Regions from separate parts of the Marinobacter nanhaiticus D15-8W genome, predicted to be linked through region 2. Evidence: predicted binding sites of a transcription regulator. Region 2 holds the regulator's gene; each other region holds the start of a gene.
The links. The regulator FliA, encoded in region 2, starts transcription of late flagellar genes. The targets are predictions, from matches to a motif close to CTAAAGTTTNNNNNNNNNNNGCCGNTAA.
Positions count from the first base shown of each region.

Region 1 (2,203 bases), 1.2 Mb from region 2:
TCGCCGTCACGGCAGCGCTAAGCGCGCTCTGGCCGGTGCCCGCACTCAGCGAGAAAGAAACAGTTACCGCGTCCGAATTATCCGATTGAATATCCAGGCTGTATGCGCCACCAGCTGCAAAGGTTGCGTCAGCTGAAGTACGAGCGGAAGCCGTGACGCCAGTCACATCAGAGATGTTGTTGACCTTCTTGGCCACATCCGCAGCGCTATCGCCCGCCGCAGTGTCAAAGGTATCGGAACCGAGAGCACCGTTAACAGTGACTGTTTCCGCCGTAGCAACCCTACCGACCGCATCTGCGGTTGCTGAAGCCGCAGCGCCGTCTACGCGTTGCAAGCCGTATTGGTTCGTACGGAAGTCAGCAGTGGTGGCAGAAATGGTCTCGTTGGCGTCGGCTCCAACCTGGAATACCGCAGTTCCGAAGGAACCATCAAGAAGCTTCTTGCCGTTAAACTCAGCTGTATTGGCAATACGGTCAAGCTCGGAGACCAACTGGTTCACTTCGTCTTGCAGCGCCTGACGGTCAGAGGCTGAGTTGGTTTCGTTGGCAGACTGAACCGACAGATCACGGACCCGCTGGAGGATGTCACCGGCTTCACCGAGGGCACCTTCAGCTGTCTGGGCCAAGGAAATACCGTCGTTCGCATTTCGTTGTGCAACGCTCAAACCATTAATCTGGGACTGGAAACGGGATGAAATTGCCAGACCTGCCGCATCATCTTTTGCAGAGTTGATGCGAAGACCAGACGAAAGACGTTCGAGCGCCTGGTTTGAAAGACTCTGTGACTTGTTCAGTTGGTTCTGTGCGCTAAGGGATGCGACGTTTGTATTGATACCGAGAGCCATGATGCTTCTCCTAAAACCTATTAAGTTTCTCTTGGAAGAGGTCTGGCGCCCGTTCTCGTTTATTGGGTGCGCCGCCCTGCTGTAATGCTTAGCGGCGCATCCCGGGAATCCTTTAGGTGGGCTTAGCGTTTTTATTGTTAAGTAATGTAAAACCGAACCCAATCCACCTTAATTATTTGAAAAATAAAGGTTTAATAAAACGCGAAATTAGTCTTGCTGTGATCGTCGTCGGGAAAAAAAGCGGCAATCGCTTTCCTCATCCCAAGCCAATGTTTTGGCGCCTCATCGAGCACGCGTTAAACACAACATCTATTTTTCCCTTATTTTATATAAACTTAGATAAAAAATTAAAAACTGGCACGCCATTCGCTTTATCGCTTGCAATAGCTTCATTTGTTGAACGTTTGCCGGTGCGGCGTCCCTGTGATCGGGCACTAGGTTTCCGGCTTTTCCTGGCAAGGAGAGACAACATGCCTCAGATCATTAACACCAACATTGCGTCACTGAACGCTCAACGGAACCTTAACCGCTCGCAGGAAGATGCGAACACGGCCCTGCAACGCCTATCTTCCGGTTTGCGCATTAACTCTGCAAAGGATGACGCGGCAGGCCTGGCCATTTCTGAGCGTTTCACCGCTCAGGTCGCCGGCCTGAACCAGGCGGTCCGTAATGCCAATGACGGTATTTCCCTGGCGCAGGTGGCAGAGGGAGCCCTATCAGAGTCAACCGACATACTGCAGCGCATCCGTGAGCTCGCAATACAGTCTGCGAACTCGACCAATTCCGCGACGGATCGCCGTGCTTTGCAGGCTGAAGTCAATCAGCTCAAACAGGAATTGGAGCGTATCGCACAGACCACCGAGTTCAACGGTCTCAAACTACTGAACGGTACCTTCCAGGCACAAACATTCCAGGTCGGCGCGAATGAGAACCAGAACATTTCGGTCTCCGTCGCAAATGCCACATCGTCAGAGCTCGGGGTCTATAACTACGATTCAGCAAACGGCGAACCACAAAAAGGTCTAGGTTCAGCTGCTGCCGCCGCCGCGGACGCCGCTTCGCTGGCCGAAGTACTTACCGACCAGACGCTGTCAATCGCCAGCCCATTGGGCTCCGTCGATGACATCGACATTGCCTCGACGGATTCCGCAGCGCAAATTGCAGCAAAGGTTAATAGTAGAACTGTTGAGACCGGCGTGTCGGCGACAGCTCGTACCACCGCGACGCTTTCCGGCCTCAGCACTGGCGGAGCGATTACTTTCGCCCTGGGTAACGGCGATCCGAATTCCACTGCTCAAATCTCCGTCTCGGTGGATGATACGAGCGACCTTTCTGAAGTGGCTTCGGAAATAAACCGCG
Region 1 is NZ_AP028878.1:2,075,307-2,077,509, reverse strand. Features, by position in the region: gene RE428_RS09370 (flagellin N-terminal helical domain-containing protein) at 1-844, opposite strand, end outside; gene RE428_RS09365 (flagellin N-terminal helical domain-containing protein) at 1,315-2,203, shown strand, end outside.
Region 1: RE428_RS09370 (flagellin N-terminal helical domain-containing protein) is a predicted target of FliA. The motif match lies at 933-960, and genes of this name have one in related genera.

Region 2 (2,203 bases):
TCGAGCTTACCGGTGTTGTTCTTTGGATTGCCCATGATGGCGCTCTGATACTCAGGACTGGATACGTTCGAAGATTTTTTCGATCTTTTCCTTCAGGACAGCCGCCGTGAACGGCTTAACCACGTAACCGTTCACCCCGGCCTGGGCCGCGGCAACGATCTGGTCGCGCTTGGCTTCCGCAGTCACCATAAGCACCGGTAGATTCTTAAGACTGTCGTCGGCGCGAACGGCCTGTAACAGCTCGAATCCGGACATACCGGGCATGTTCCAGTCGGTCACCAGGAAATCGTACTTGCCGCTTTTCAGCATCGGCAACGCCGTGTTGCCATCATCCGCTTCGTCGGTATTGGTAAAGCCCAGGTCGCGAAGCAGATTCTTGATGATCCGCCGCATCGTGGAAAAGTCGTCCACGATCAGGATTTTCATGTTCTTGTCCAATTGGACCTCCACTCATTAATGCCGGGAATAGCAACGACTCTTGGCCCTGGCCACCCGCGTAGTGCGTCTATGGGAGCTGGCACCTCCCACCTCACGGATGCACTTCACCAGCCTGGCACTTTCGAAGCATTGCCTATTCTGTCCGCTGGGCGCGATCTGTAAAGCGCCCGTTACCAAAAACTACACTTTACGTATGAGCACGTTACGCGTGTGCGATCCGGTTACTCAGGCGGCCTGCCATCCGCTCAGCCGCGCTTTCAGGCGCAACGCCGCCTGGCTATGGATCTGGCTGACCCGACTCTCGCTCACGCCGATCACTGCACCGATCTCTTTCAGGTTGAGCTCTTCCTGGTAGTAGAGACTCAGTACCAGCTTCTCGCGCTCCGGCAAACTGGTGATCGCGTCCGCCAGGCTGCGCCGGAAACCTTCAGACGAAAGCGCTTCGAACGGTGCATCAGGAACAGCGTCTTCTTCGTTTATCGGCACCTCGCCGGATTCATTTAGCTCATCGAGACTAAAAAGTCGGCCACCGTTAGAATCTGCCAGGCAGGCGTGGTATTCGGAAAGGGACATGTCTAGCTCGTCAGCCACCTCGGCGTCGATGGCCTCGCGCCCGGTCCGGTCTTCTACAGCCTTGATGGCCTGGGCGATACGACGGGAATTACGGTGAACCGAACGCGGTACCCAGTCGCCCTTGCGGATCTCATCCAAGATGGCGCCCCGAATACGGATACCGGCGTAGGTTTCGAACGATGCGCCCTTGGACGCCTCGTATTTCTGCGCAGCTTCCAGCAGCCCGATCATGCCGGCCTGCATGAGATCTTCCAGCTGCACAGAGGCAGGTAAACGCGCCAGGAGATGCAGCGCGATTTTCTTAACCAGCGGCGCATGCTGCTCGACAAGGTCATGGGCCTTGCGTTCGCTGGTTTGGTGATAGATTCCCAGGCCTTTTGCCAACTTCATGAATCCGGATTGCCCAAATCAGGGAGCCTTTGGTTCTATCGGAGACTCCAGAGAATAAATGACCGTCAAATCCGTCAGTCGGTTACGCCTCAGGCTTCCACCAGACGCTCGACGAAGAATTCAAGGTGACCGCGGGGCGATGACGGCAACGGCCAGTTGTCGACCTTCTGCGCCAAGGCCTTGATCGCTAGCGACGCTTTGGCCCGCGGATAGGCATCGAGCACGGCACGCTGCCGCTGTACCGCTTTCTTGACGGCTTCGTCGTAAGGAACCATGCCCACATATTGTAGCGCAACATCCAAGAAGCGCTCGGTTACGCGGGTTAACTTCCCGAAAAGATGCTTGCCTTCCTGCTCGTTGCGGACCTGGTTGGCCAGGATGCGAAAACGGTTGACGCCATAATCACGGTTCATCAGCTTGATGAGCGCGTAGCAATCGGTAATGGATGTGGGTTCGTCGCAGACTACCAGCAACAGTTCCTGCGAGGCCCGGAGAAAACTGACGACGCCCTCGGAAATCCCCGCCGCGGTGTCGACGATCAGTACGTCGATCTGATCGCCAAGCTCGCTGAAGGCATTGATCAGACCCGCATGCTCCATAGCGGTGAGCTGGGTCATGCGCTGGGTGCCGGAGGAGGCAGGCACGATTTTGATGCCGCCAGGACCATCCACCAGGACCTCCCGCAGCTCGCATTCGCCCGACAGCACGTCAGCCAGGTTGTGATGCGCAGTGATGCCCAGCAGTACGTCGATGTTGGCCAGTCCCAGATCGGCGTCCAGAACGACAACACGACGCCCCATTT
Region 2 is NZ_AP028878.1:3,312,516-3,314,718, forward strand. Features, by position in the region: gene RE428_RS14685 (protein phosphatase CheZ) at 1-35, opposite strand, end outside; gene cheY (chemotaxis response regulator CheY) at 52-438, opposite strand; gene RE428_RS14695 (RNA polymerase sigma factor FliA) at 664-1,401, opposite strand; gene RE428_RS14700 (MinD/ParA family protein) at 1,491-2,203, opposite strand, start outside.

Region 3 (2,203 bases), 2.2 Mb from region 2:
GCGGTTGATCATGTAGCGCAACGGCAATTCGTAAATGCAGTGCTGAAAGGGTTTGTCCTGATCTTCACTAGAACCGCGAACAAAACCCCGGTAGTGATAGCGATAGATCCAGCCCATCGCCAAACGATAGGGTGTGGCGGTCAGCCCAAGCACCTTGAGGGCGTCATTCTGTTGCCGCAGCAGCTCGATGATCCGTTGATACTGACTGGTTTCCTCGCCACTGACCCGATGACATTCATCGATAATGACCAACGAGTATTCGTCCCGGAACTGATCCAGGTTCGCCGCGACGGACTGCACGCTGGCAAAGGTCACCTGATGCCGGCTTTCCTTTTGTTTCAGTCCGGCGGAGAAGATGCCGCCCGTTAAACCGTAGCTCTCGTACTTGGCGTGATTCTGCTCTACCAGCTCTTTGACGTGGGTCAGCACCAGAATCTTGCGTCGGGCCAGGCGGGCCAACTCGGCAATGACCAGGCTTTTACCCGCACCGGTGGGAAGCACGATCACGGCCGACTCGTCGGATTGGCGGAAGTGCCGCAGCGTGGCATCGACCGCTTCCTGTTGGTAAGGCCGCAGTTTGAAAGGTGCGTTCATTTGCAGGGCTTAATCGTTATCGGGGTGATGGGGCGAACATAGTAGCAAATGGTGGTGCCTTACCTGTGGGTCGTTTCCATTTGCGTGGCGGAGCCAGTCCGTTGGCTAGTCAGACTGGGGTTACAGCGAAAACGAAACGTTACGCAGAGTCTGCCCAAGTGGAATCTAACCACACCTCATCGTATTACTTTTTCACCAAAAGAAACTTCAGCTTTGCATGCGTTTGCCGATACCTTCCCTAACAGCAATTATTCAGGCCGGTATGCGGCCCTTGGCATTTGACGCGCTCAAAGTTTGAGCTGCCTTCAAGGCCCGTTTTACTGGAACGGCAAAACGAGCAATACCCTTACCCGGCAGTAAGTCGTTAGAAAACGGACTCGCTCACGACTCGCCTGTTTGAAAGGTCTTAGACATGTTTGACAGAAAGGTAAAAAAAGAGATCGAGGCGCTGCAAGAAAAACTCTTCATGCGGGACCAGATCATCGATGGTCTCTGTGATGAAAAGATGGTCCTTGACCTGGATCCCTCAGGCAAGATCACGTCGATCAACCAAAATTTCCGCGAAGAGTTTGGCGCCGGTGCTGATGCCGTTATTGGTCAGCAGATGAAAGACCTCGTACCGCAAGCCCTGCGCAACACCGATCACTTCCGCAGAATGGTGTCTGCAATCGAGAAAAAAGAAGTCTGGGTGGGCGCGTGGCAGGTTCAGAATGGTGACCACAAAGACATGTGGTTCCGAACGACGCTCTTCCCCATAAAACATCGGGACGGCGATCTGGAAGGTTACAGGGCCTTTGCCAACAACCTCACACGCACCATTGAGACGTCTAAAGAACACGAAAGCCTGATCCACGCCATGCAACGCTCGACGGCCGTAATCGAATTTGACTTGGACGGCCAGGTGCTGGCGGCAAACGACCTGTTTTTGAATTGTCTGGGCTACACCTTGAGTGAAATCAAAGGACGACATCACCGGATGTTCTGCCCACCGGACGTCTACGAGAGCCCCGAGTACGAACAGTTCTGGGCGCGGCTCGCTAGGGGCCAATTCGTGGCGAGCCGCTTCAAACGTGTCGATAAGTTCGGCAACGAGGTCTGGCTGGAGGCGTCCTACAACCCGCTCAAGAACTCACGGGGCGAATACTACAAAGTGGTCAAGTTCGCCACGGTGATTACCGACCAGGTTATGCAAGAGCGCGAGGTCGCAAATGCCGCGGGCGTGGCCTACGAAACCTCCAAGGCCACCGATGCCAGCACCAAACGCGGCATCGAGGTCATGCAGGGTACCGCCGGCGTAATGCAGAAGCTCGCCGAGCAAATGACCAAGGCGACTGAAGGCATCAGCGCCCTCGATCAGCAATCCCAAAAGATCAACTCAATCATCCAGAGCATCAGCGGCATCGCCGACCAGACCAACCTGCTGGCACTGAACGCAGCGATCGAAGCGGCTCGTGCCGGTGATCAGGGCCGAGGTTTTGCCGTGGTTGCCGACGAGGTGCGCCAACTGGCACAACGGACATCTGCTGCCACCGAGGAAATCGTCGGCGTCGTAGGACAGAACCAGCAGATGACCTCGCACGCCGTCAGCATCATTGAAACCGGCAAAAAA
Region 3 is NZ_AP028878.1:1,159,842-1,162,044, reverse strand. Features, by position in the region: gene radD (DNA repair helicase RadD) at 1-594, opposite strand, end outside; gene RE428_RS05300 (methyl-accepting chemotaxis protein) at 1,007-2,203, shown strand, end outside.
Region 3: RE428_RS05300 (methyl-accepting chemotaxis protein) is a predicted target of FliA. The motif match lies at 800-827, and genes of this name have one in related genera.

Region 4 (2,203 bases), 1.4 Mb from region 2:
TTTCTGCCACGTTCTGTGCCGTCAGTGACATCTCATGCATCGAGGCAGCCACATGCTCGGTATCCCGGGTCTGCTGGCTGATGGACTTACTGGAGCGCTCGGCCACGCCGACCAACTCGTGGGCCGAATTCAGCAACTCCCGGGAGGATTCGCCCACCTCGCGAATCGTTGCCTGGACTTTCGCCAGGAGCTTGTCAAAGCCGTTGGCCATTTGGCCAAACTCGTCCCGGCTGCTGGAATTGAAACGCACCGTCAGATCACCCTCACCGTCGGCGATGTCATTTACCGCGGCGATCATGCGGCTCATGGGCTTGGTGATAACCGCCTTAACCAACGCCGCCACTGCAAGGATGATCAACAGGCCAACACCGGCGATCATCAGCGCCGTCTTCACCGAGGCCGAGGTGATCATGGCCGTCAACTCGTCATCAGAGTAAGCCGTCACGACTTTGTAGCCCCAGGGTTTGAAGGGAGTTTCGAAAGTCACCCATGACCCGTCATTGCTGGCCAGGGCAGCCTCCACCGCTTCCTGGGACTGGTTCGATGAGTGCATCCGGATACGGCCCCTGTTGTCCACCAACGCGGTGAACCCGTTCTCGAAGACCTGAGCTTTGGCGATCTCTTCGGCCAACACGGACATGTCAGCGGAATAGCCGACGTACCAGATGCCGACCACCTTGCCGGCGGCGTCCTGCATGGGCGCATAGCCGGTCAGATAAGGGTTGCCAAGGATATCCACCTGACCGTAGAACGCAGTGCGGTCGCTGATTGCCTGGAAGGCGGCACCGTCCGGATTGAGGATCGTACCGGTTGCGCGCTTGCCTTCCTTCTTCACATTGGTGGATACCCTCACGTAATCCTTGCCGTCGTAGACAAACAGGGTGGCGGTGCCGCCCATGTCGGCCGTCAGTGCATCCACGAGCCCGTAGCGGTTTGACTGGGATTCCTCGCCCAGAAGCAGGTCCGGCACGGACCGTTCACCAACCTGGGTCCTGCTACCGAGCCCGGGTGTCCCGACTTCGGTGCCCCGCTTGATCAGGACCTTCATGCTGCTGCGTACCCGCTCGGACATGATTGAATCGGTCACCGACAACAGGCGGATCACCCGTTCGCTCGCACTTTGGGCCTTGGCTTCCGCATCATTTGTCAGGGCATGGTCCTGGGATACGATGGTAAAGCTGGCGCCAATCACGACGAGAAGCGAGATCATCAGTGTGACGGCAAGTAGGAACTTCTTGTTCACAGACATGGATGGGCAACTCCGGTACCAGAGTTAATCGGGAGTGCTGCCTATAGAGCAGTGCATATTCTGATTAACGGCCAGAGGAGTAGTAACTAAAGTTAAGTAGTGTGTCGGAGATATACGGGTTTGTAGTCGAAAACCTGACCAAACAGGGCGGGCGTTCATCAACCTACCTGTTGAGACTGGGCGTGTGCTTGCCGGTCCAGCCCGAGTTCCTGCCGATAGAGCATATTGCCCAGACTCAGCACCACGGTTTCGACTTCGACATCGGGCGGTTTTCCTGCGCTTTCCCGGTCCAGCATCACGCGTAGCAGGTCCATGAGGCTGACCAACAGGTCCACCACACCAAAGTCGTCGGGCGGCGAAGCCATCTGTTGCCGCACGCAGGTCTTGGCGTCCTGAACAATGACCGCCTGATGCCAGTTCAGCCCGACTATGGCGATCGTCATCGCGCTATCGAAGCGTCGCTGCCGCTCCAGGCGCAGCGCTTCCATGCAGGTTTCCTCAGCGCGTTCCCCACCCATTTGGGTTCGGACGATGCCCGCCAGCCGGAAATCCACGTTGCCTTGCTGCCGACGTTTCTCGAATTCGCTCTTCAGGCATTGTCGCGCCCGGGGCAGGAACTTGTTGATCGCCCTGCGCCGCGCCCGGACCAGATCGTCGCCAGCGGCTTCGTTGATCAGCAACTGCATGAGACGTATGCAGTGGACCAGTTCTCCCCAGATGGCCGGGTCGACCTGGAGTGGGTCGTCCGGAAGTAATTGAGCGATGGATTTGACTTCGAAGTAGAGAGAGGTGATGTCCCGCTCACCCAGGTCGGAGCGAGCGATAACCTGCTTCAACCCCAGGCGTCCGATGTCGTTCAGCAGGCTGGGGATCAGCTGGAGGATGTAATGCTGCGCGCCACGTGAAAGTGCTGCCATTGCGTCTCCTCGGCTCCAGCGCGTCCTGGTTAGATAC
Region 4 is NZ_AP028878.1:4,705,284-4,707,486, reverse strand. Features, by position in the region: gene RE428_RS21165 (methyl-accepting chemotaxis protein) at 1-1,249, opposite strand, end outside; gene RE428_RS21160 (hypothetical protein) at 1,408-2,166, opposite strand.
Region 4: RE428_RS21165 (methyl-accepting chemotaxis protein) is a predicted target of FliA. The motif match lies at 1,314-1,341, and genes of this name have one in related genera.